DNA from 2 places in the Gilliamella sp. M0320 genome. Region 2 is predicted to be linked to the other one. Evidence: riboswitches for the same ligand, from Rfam matches in the RefSeq annotation. Region 2 holds a riboswitch; the other holds the start of a gene.

Region 1 (4,444 bases), on a different contig from region 2:
TGACCATCTAGATTGTCTTCATTGATATTTGATTTTTTAAATACTGAAAGTACACGGGTATAGGCATACTGTAAATAAGGTGCTGTATTGCCTTCAAATGACAGCATATTATCCCAATCAAATACATAATCAGTTGTTCTATTTTTGGATAGATCAGCATATTTAACCGCACCAATGGCAACTGCATCAACCACTTGAGCAAGCTCGGCATCAGAAAGATCAGGATTTTTGCTTTTAATTAATGTTGCTGCTCGCTCGGTTGCTTCATCGAGTAGATCATTTAGTTTAACGGTATCACCTGAACGCGTTTTAAAAGGTTTACCATCTTTACCTAACATCATACCAAACATATGATGTTCAAGTTTTAAAGATTCTGGGACATATTTTGCTTTATGCACAATCGCCCAAACTTGTTCTAAATGTTGATGTTGACGTGAATCGGTATAATATAAAATACGATCCGCGTGTAAGGTTTCATAACGATATTTTGCACAGGCAATATCGGTTGTTGCATAAAGATAACCACCATCTCGTTTTTGGATGATAACACCCATTGGTTCGCCTTCTTTATTTTTATACTCATCTAAAAACACAACAATAGCGCCTTCACTTTCAACGGCTAATTTTTTCTGTTTAAGATCGGCAACAATACCCGGAAGCATACTGTTATAGATACTTTCACCCATGGTATCTTCTAGTGAAAGTGTGACATTGAGTCGTTTATATGTGGCAATATTTTGCGTCATGGTAATATCAACCAGTTTTCGCCACATTTCACGGCAATACTCATCACCGCCTTGAAGCTTAACGACATAATTACGGGCTTTTTCAGCAAAGACTTCATCTTCGTCATAATGTTTTTTGGCTGCACGATAAAAAGATTCTAGATCCGATAGATCCATATCGTTGGCCTGTTCATTTTGCATTTTTTCAAGGTAAGCGATTAACATACCAAATTGGGTTCCCCAATCACCAACGTGATTAGCTCGAATCACATTGTGACCAAGAAAATTTAAGACTCTAACACTCGCATCACCAATAATCGTTGAGCGTAAATGACCAACATGCATCTCTTTGGCTACGTTTGGTGCTGAGTAATCAACCACAATAGTTTGTGGTTTAGCTGGTAAAGTGATATTCAATTTATCGCTACTTAACGCTACTTCGTTCTGCTCGGCAATCCAACTATTTTTTAAAAAGATATTAATAAAACCCGGGCCAGCTATTTCTACTTTATCGGCAATATCTTCAATATCCAGATGTTGTAATACTTTTTCTGCCAATGCGCGTGGTGGCATAGCCAATTTTTTAGCGGTAGCCATGATACCATTTGCTTGATAATCACCAAATTGAACTTTGGCTGATTGCTTGATTAAAGCATCACAGTTTTTATCTGCACCAGCCATAATCATTGCTTGCGAAACTCGTTGCGTTAATAGTTGTTGAATATTCACATTGTACCTAATCAATAATCATAAAATGAGGCATATAATACCGACAAACACAACAATTGTCACTGATTGCCTGTAATCTTACCTTGTTTTAATATGTATAAATTTGTATTTATCAACACCTCGCCTGTTTACAATTCTATTTGCTACCACTAAACTACTCATCGTTCTCAACGGGGTGCCCTGAAGGGCTGAGAGTGTCAGAAAAACTGACATAACTCGTCGAACCTGAACTGGATAATACCAGCGGAGGGATTTGAGTTATTATATCTGCTCAAACCTTTTGTCTTTTACACATTACTTTGGAGGCAAAATGTTTCGTAAAAACTTTTTACTATCTGTTATATTTTCATTTTCACTATTTAGTCATCTAGCTAATGCACAACAACCAACCCTAACCGTTTATAGTTACAATTCATTTATGTCACAATGGGGGCCGGGTGAAGCAATAAAAAAAGGCTTCGAAGCGCAATGTCATTGCCAACTTGATGTTGTCACATTGGGGGATGGCGTATCTGTTTTAAATCGCATTCGCCTTGAAGGCGACAAAACAAATGCGGATGTTATTTTAGGATTAGATAACAACCTATTAGCACAAGCCAAGCAAGCGGATATCTTAATTCCGCATCAAATTAGTAAACCCGATAACCTCAATACCGATTGGTGGGATGATAGTTTTATTCCTTACGATTTTGGCTATTTCGCTTTTATCTATAATCAAGATAAGATCAAAAATCCTCCTCATTCATTACATGAATTGGTCGAAAACCAAGCTAATTGGAAAATCATTTATCAAGATCCTAGAACCAGCACTCCAGGACTAGGTTTATTGTTTTGGATGAAAAAAGTCTATGGTGACGAGGCGGCAAATGCGTGGCAACAAGTTGCTAAACATACAGTCACAGTAACTAAAGGTTGGAGTGAAGCCTATGGTATGTTCTTAAAAGATGAGGCTGATTTGGTATTAAGTTATAGCACATCGCCGATAGCACATATTATTAATGAAAATAACCATAGCTACGCAGCCGCGATTTTTGCTGAAGGTCACTATCGCCAAGTCGAAGTGGCTGGCATCATTAAATATAGCCAAGAAGTCGATTTAGCTCGACAATTTTTACGTTACTTACTAACACCTGAGATACAACGACAATTTGCTGAAAAAAATGTGATGTATCCAATTATTAAAACCGATCTACCCGATGCCTATAAGCAAATTAATACCATTGATAAATCGCTAGAATTTACACCGGAAGAGATTGAAAAACATCAAAAAGGCTGGATTCGTGAGTGGCAGTCAGCAATAAGTAACTAGTTAAGTATTATTAATGTTAAAATTCAGATCATTATTACCAGGTATCAGTGCTGCTAGTTTAATTTTAATCATATTAAGTTCAGCACTTCTCGCTATCTGGAAATTTGCCTTGCAGTCAGGAAATTTAACCATCTATTTTGATAGTTACATATTGCATATTATATGGATAACTTTTTACCAAGCTGTATTGTCGACGTTATTATCACTAATCGCAGCTATATTAATGGCTAAAGCATTATCTTTAGTCGATTTTAAAGGTAAAAAGTTGTTATTGAAAATGATGCCTATTACCTTTATCTTACCAACACTAGTTGTTGTGACTGGTTTACTATCGGTTTACGGGCGACAAGGTTTATTATCAAATATCTGCCAAATATTACACATACCATTCTCATTTTCAATTTATGGTTTACAAGGCATTTTATTGGCGCATGTATTCCTGAATTTCCCTTATGCCTGCTGCCTATTTTATCAAACCTTACAAAGCGTACCTATTGAACAAAAACATTTAGCTGCGCAATTAAATTTTAGCAATGTAACTTTTTTTAAAATTATTGAATGGCCATTACTGCGTAGACAAATATTACCTATGGCGGCATTAATTTTTATGTTATGTTTTTCAAGTTTTGCCATTGTTTTAGCATTAGGTGGCGGGCCAAAATATACCACGCTTGAAGTTGCTATTTATCAAGCAATTCGTGATTTTGATCTGTTACAAGCAGCATTACTTGCCTGTTTACAATTAGTTTGTTGTATTGCCTTCATTGGATTAATGCAAAAGATAAACAGAATCGATAAAAAATTAACGCTAAAATTTACTCAAACAGACTATCGTTTACCTCTACCCAAAGGATTAAAAATTGTTAGTTCAGTGCTAGTTTTGATTGGTGGATTGTTTATACTGTTACCGATGCTGACCATCCTTTTTCAAGGTATCTATTTCTTTCAATTTTCACTGTTGACCTTCTCATTACAGCAAGCTTTACTTTTTTCAATCATTATTGCAATTGGTTCATCAATTATTGCCATGACACTAGGGTTACTATTACTTTGGACCAACAGTCGACTACTGATAAATAGACAACCGCGATTGAGTAATGGACTATTATTAATTGCATCACTGATTCTAGCCATACCAAGTATGGTATTGGCATCAGGATTATTTTTATTACTATTTGACTATAGTAATAATACCGTTTTTATCTGCTTATTGATGATGGTTTGTAATGGATTGATGGCTTTACCATTTATTACAAAAAATCTTACCGTTCCAATGTATGATATTACTGCTCAATATTGGCGACTTACCCAATCACTGAATATTAATGGTTTAACTCACTTTTATCTAATTGATTTTAGAGGGTTAAGAAGAACAATATTAATGAGCTTTGCATTTGCTGGCATCTTGTCATTGGGCGATTTTGGTGTAATTGCTTTATTTGGTGGGCAGTCAGTCACCACTTTACCTTATTATTTATATCAGCAGATATCGCATTATCAATACAAAGAAAGTATAGTAACAGCAGCAATTTTATTAATTTTATCATTTAGCTTATTGGTTGTTATGGATTATGATCGAACTTCAAAAAACTGAGTATCAATATGATAACTTCAACATGCACTTTGTGCTTAATATTGCTGCTAAAGAAAGAGTAGTGATTGTTGGCCCAAGCGGTGCAGG
Region 2 (4,444 bases):
GCGATCCTCGGTGATGTCATTCTAATGATGTTGTCGTGAGTGATTAAATAATCAGGGCTTTCTTGACTTGGCAAATGTCCGCCTTTCATTAAGACTGCCTGACAACCCAATTTTAGTAACTCATAACCTTGTCGTTGCATTTGCTCTTCGTTTTTTGCCTCACTACAATCAAGTAATGCAGCCGCTTCAGGTAGATTAGGGGTGATGATTGTGGCTAATGGTAATAATAGATCTCGAATAGCAGAAACGGCATCAGCTTTTAACAATGGATGTCCGCCTTTAGCAATCATTACGGTATCAAGCACAATATTGGCAATAGGATGATTGTTTAATAGCTGATGAACTGTAGTAACAATCTCTTTATTCATTAGCATACCAATTTTAACACTATCAATGTGGATATCTTGATATAGTGTATTAAACTGTGCTTCAATAAATTCAGCGGGAATAGCATGTACACCATTAACGCCTTGCGTACTTTGTGCGGTTAATGCGGTGATCACTGACATACCATAAGCACCAAGTGCTGAAAATGCTTTTAAGTCAGCTTGAATACCTGCGCCACCACTAGGGTCACTGCCTGCTATTGTTAATGCAACTGTTGTCATGATTTGGTTTCCTATTTTGCCAGTTTTATTTTACTGATTAGGTCTGATGTCGCTTTGGCAAGATTAGCTTGTCCGCATATTGCCGACACAACGGCAATACCTTCAATGCCAGTTTGGATTACTTCGGTTAAATTATTCGCGCCGATACCACCGATAGCCACGGCAGGGCATTGTTTCGCTTTAACCAGTTCTTTCAATTGAGCAATGCCTGTCGCGGCGGCAGCATCTTTTTTGGTTGCGGTTGGATAGATAGGCCCTATGCCAAGATAATCGACTAAATGCCAAGGAACATTCTCTAGTTGTGATTGATTTGAAACTGAAAGTCCTAACCATTTGTCTGTGCCAATTAAGCGTCGAGTAACGTCGACCGGTAGATCGCTTTGTCCTATATGAACGCCATCGGCATCAATGGCTAAAGCAATATCAACATGGTCATTGATAAATAGCGGAACTTGGGTACTACTTAACACTTCTTTGAGCGCTTGTGCGGCATCATACCAATTTTTACCAGAGTATTCTTGTTCTGAACGTAGTTGCACTGCGGTAACACCATTCTCAACAGCAATTTTGGTGGTAGTGACCATACCATCTATACCGCCACATAATAACGGATCGAGGACTAAATAGAGGGTTAAATCAAGTTGCTTTTTCATCAAACATCCTTATTTTTAGTTTTGATTGAATCGTGAAAGATGATCAATAACAGCAATGGCGAAACTACCTAACCCTTGTTGCTTACTAGCGAGCTGTCCTGCTTTTTTCATCATAAAACAAGCTGATGCGGTAGCGGTTAAACGATCACTAGTGGTTGCAATAAATGCTGCTACCATCGCAGATAACGAACAGCCGGTGCCAGTTACTTTAGTTAAAGCGATATCGCCACCGACAATGCTATAAATTTGTTCACCATCTGTGACATAATCTATCTCACCTGTTATTGCGACAATGGTTTGATATTTTTGTGCTAATAGTATTGCTGCATTTAATGCAGAATCGGTAGAATCAAGTCCATCAGGCCCTTTCGATGATGATTGTTGACCACTCAATGCGAGAATTTCAGAGGCATTTCCTCGAATAACACTCGGTCTAAAAGTTAACAGTTGTTTGGCAATTTCAGTGCGGTATTTAAGTGCCGCACCAATCGCTACAGGATCTAGTACCCATGGTGTCTGTGTTTGTTCAGCTTTTGCTGCAGCTAACAACATACTATTTGCGCTGTGCTCATCAATGGTACCAATATTAATTAATAAACTACTGGCAATAGTTACAAAGTCTTCAACTTCTTGTTTAGCAACGACCATTGCTGGTGAAGCTCCAATGGCTAATAAGACATTAGCGGTAAAATTCTGTACGACATCATTGGTAATGCAATGGACTAACGGTCGTTGTTGTTTAACTTGCTCAATAAAGGGAATGGCATCATTATTTTGAAATAACTGAATGGTAGACATATTCTTTCCTTATTTATTATTGATATTAAGGGAAGAATGTGTCAAAACGGATAATTAAGACGAAGACTTCCCTACGCTGGTATGAGCCAGATCAGGTTCAACGGGTAAAATCTCAGTTTTTTGTAGTAACAAAAAACACCCCGAGTCAAAAAACAATTAATAAAAACAGTTTTATTATCTACTGAGTTTATATTTTATACAAGCTATTGTAATAATCTTTCGATATCGCTAATAGATCGTCTATCTGGTAAGAAAATGATTAAGTGATCACCATCTTCGATCATTAAATCGGTATTAACAATAATCACATCTTCACCACGCACCACAGCACCAATAGTTGCCCCTGAAGGCAATTTTAGACTGTTAATATTTTTACCTACTAGTTTAGAGTTTTCAGTATCACCCTTAACGATCACTTCGACAATTTCTGATTCACCTTGCCGTAGTGAGACAACTTTTACCACGCCATTTTGTCTTACATGACTGAGTAATTCTGAAATAGTGGCATGTTGTGGTGAAATGGCAATATCAATTACGCTATCGTTTATCAGCTCTAAATAAGCTTGTCGTTGAATAAGTACGATTACTTTTTTTGCTCCCATCCTTTTGGCAAGCATTGATGACATAATATTTGATTCATCATCACTTGTCACTGCAACAAAAAGGTCGGTAAGTTCGACTTGTTCTTGCGATAATAGCTCTTGATCCGATGATTCACCATGTAATACGGTCGTATTAACTAACTGCTCGGCAATTAATTCTGCTTTTTCGGCATTACGTTCAATCAATTTAACTTGATAATCGTTTTCTAATCGCTTAGCTAAAGCAACAGCAATGCCACCACCACCACTAATGAGTATTCGTTTATAAGGCTTTTCTAACCGTTGTAATTCACTGGTTACCGCTTTGATGTTAAGCGGTGGGGTAATAAAGTAAACCATATCCCCAGCTTCAATCAAAGTTGAACCAATCGGACGAATAAAACGATTTTTACGATAAATAGCCACCACCCGCGCTTCGACATGAGGTAAATGTTCTTTTAGCTCTGATAATTCACTACCCACCAATGCACCACCATAGTAAGCTGTAACGGCAACTAAGCAGACTCGATTATCATAAAATGAGGCAAATTGTAGTGCGCCAGGATATTGCACTAGCTGGCTGATATGATTGGTGATTAGATTTTCTGGGGCTATAATATGATCGATATTAATACAATCTTTATTAAAAAATGAGTATCTTTCATCATTATATTCTGGAGCTCGAATACGTGCGACTTTTTGAGGAATATTGAACATCACATGCCCAATCTGGCAAGCCATCATATTGACCTCATCAGAATTGGTAACAGCGACTAACATGTCGGCAGATTCTGCACCAGCACTTTCTAATACTTGTGGATAAGATGATTTTCCACAAATAACTTGTAAATCAAAACGTTCTTGCAATGATTGCAACTTGTCATGATCTTCATCAACAACAGTCACATCGTTCTGTTTTTCGGTAACCAGATATTCGGCAAGAGCACTACCTGTTTGACCTGCACCAAGAATGATAATTTTCATAACTAACCTATGATAATCAAAAAGGCTTCAATGGCACTTTTCGTTAACAAAAACGATAGTGCGTTTAGTCATTAAAGCCAATTGATATTGTTTAGCGTTAATTGCAATCTAGTTTTACGGTTAATTATACAAAACCGATTGCGTCATAAACTTTTTTCAACGTTGGCTCTGCTTTTGCTCGAGCTTTTTGTGCACCTTCTTGCATAATTGTCAGAAGATAATTTTCATCATCACGATACTGATGATATTTTGCTTGTAAACCAGTTAACATATCAATAACTTGATTTGCGACCTCAGTTTTTAGATGGCCATACATTTTACCTTCGAATTCTTTCTCCAGTTCAGCGATAGGTTTACCCGTAATACCGGTTAATATATCTAACAGATTTGATACCCCCGTTTTATTTTTTAAATCATAACGTACGACAGGTGGTTCGTCAGAATCGGTCATTGCCCGTTTAATTTTCTTCTCGACATCTTTTGGATTTTCAAGTAAACCAATAACATTATTGCGATTTTCATCTGATTTAGACATTTTTTTGCTAGGATCTTGTAATGACATAACCCGAGCGCCAACTTTAGCAATAAATGGTTCAGGAACAGTGAAAATATCGCCATAAAGGGCATTAAAACGCATTGCAATATCGCGAGAAAGTTCAAGATGTTGTTTTTGGTCATCACCAACGGGAACTAAATTAGCTTGATATAACAAAATATCGGCAGCCATTAACACTGGATAATCAAAAAGCCCGGCATTTATATTTTCTGAATGACGAGAAGATTTATCTTTAAATTGTGTCATACGGCTCAATTCACCAAA

The links. A riboswitch is a leader RNA that binds a small molecule or an ion and turns the genes downstream of it on or off. The one in region 2 is predicted to bind thiamine pyrophosphate.
Region 1: another riboswitch for thiamine pyrophosphate. It lies ahead of thiB (thiamine ABC transporter substrate binding subunit); the one in region 2 lies ahead of thiM (hydroxyethylthiazole kinase).

The regions. Positions count from the first base shown of each region.
Region 1 is NZ_JACFQD010000009.1:749-5,192, reverse strand. Features, by position in the region: gene argS (arginine--tRNA ligase) at 1-1,454, opposite strand, end outside; TPP riboswitch at 1,616-1,724, shown strand; gene thiB (thiamine ABC transporter substrate binding subunit) at 1,765-2,763, shown strand; gene thiP (thiamine/thiamine pyrophosphate ABC transporter permease) at 2,777-4,357, shown strand; gene thiQ (thiamine ABC transporter ATP-binding protein ThiQ) at 4,335-4,444, shown strand, end outside.
Region 2 is NZ_JACFQD010000003.1:274,413-278,856, forward strand. Features, by position in the region: gene thiD (bifunctional hydroxymethylpyrimidine kinase/phosphomethylpyrimidine kinase) at 1-608, opposite strand, end outside; gene thiE (thiamine phosphate synthase) at 620-1,261, opposite strand; gene thiM (hydroxyethylthiazole kinase) at 1,277-2,050, opposite strand; TPP riboswitch at 2,111-2,212, opposite strand; gene trkA (Trk system potassium transporter TrkA) at 2,263-3,624, opposite strand; gene trpS (tryptophan--tRNA ligase) at 3,749-4,444, opposite strand, start outside.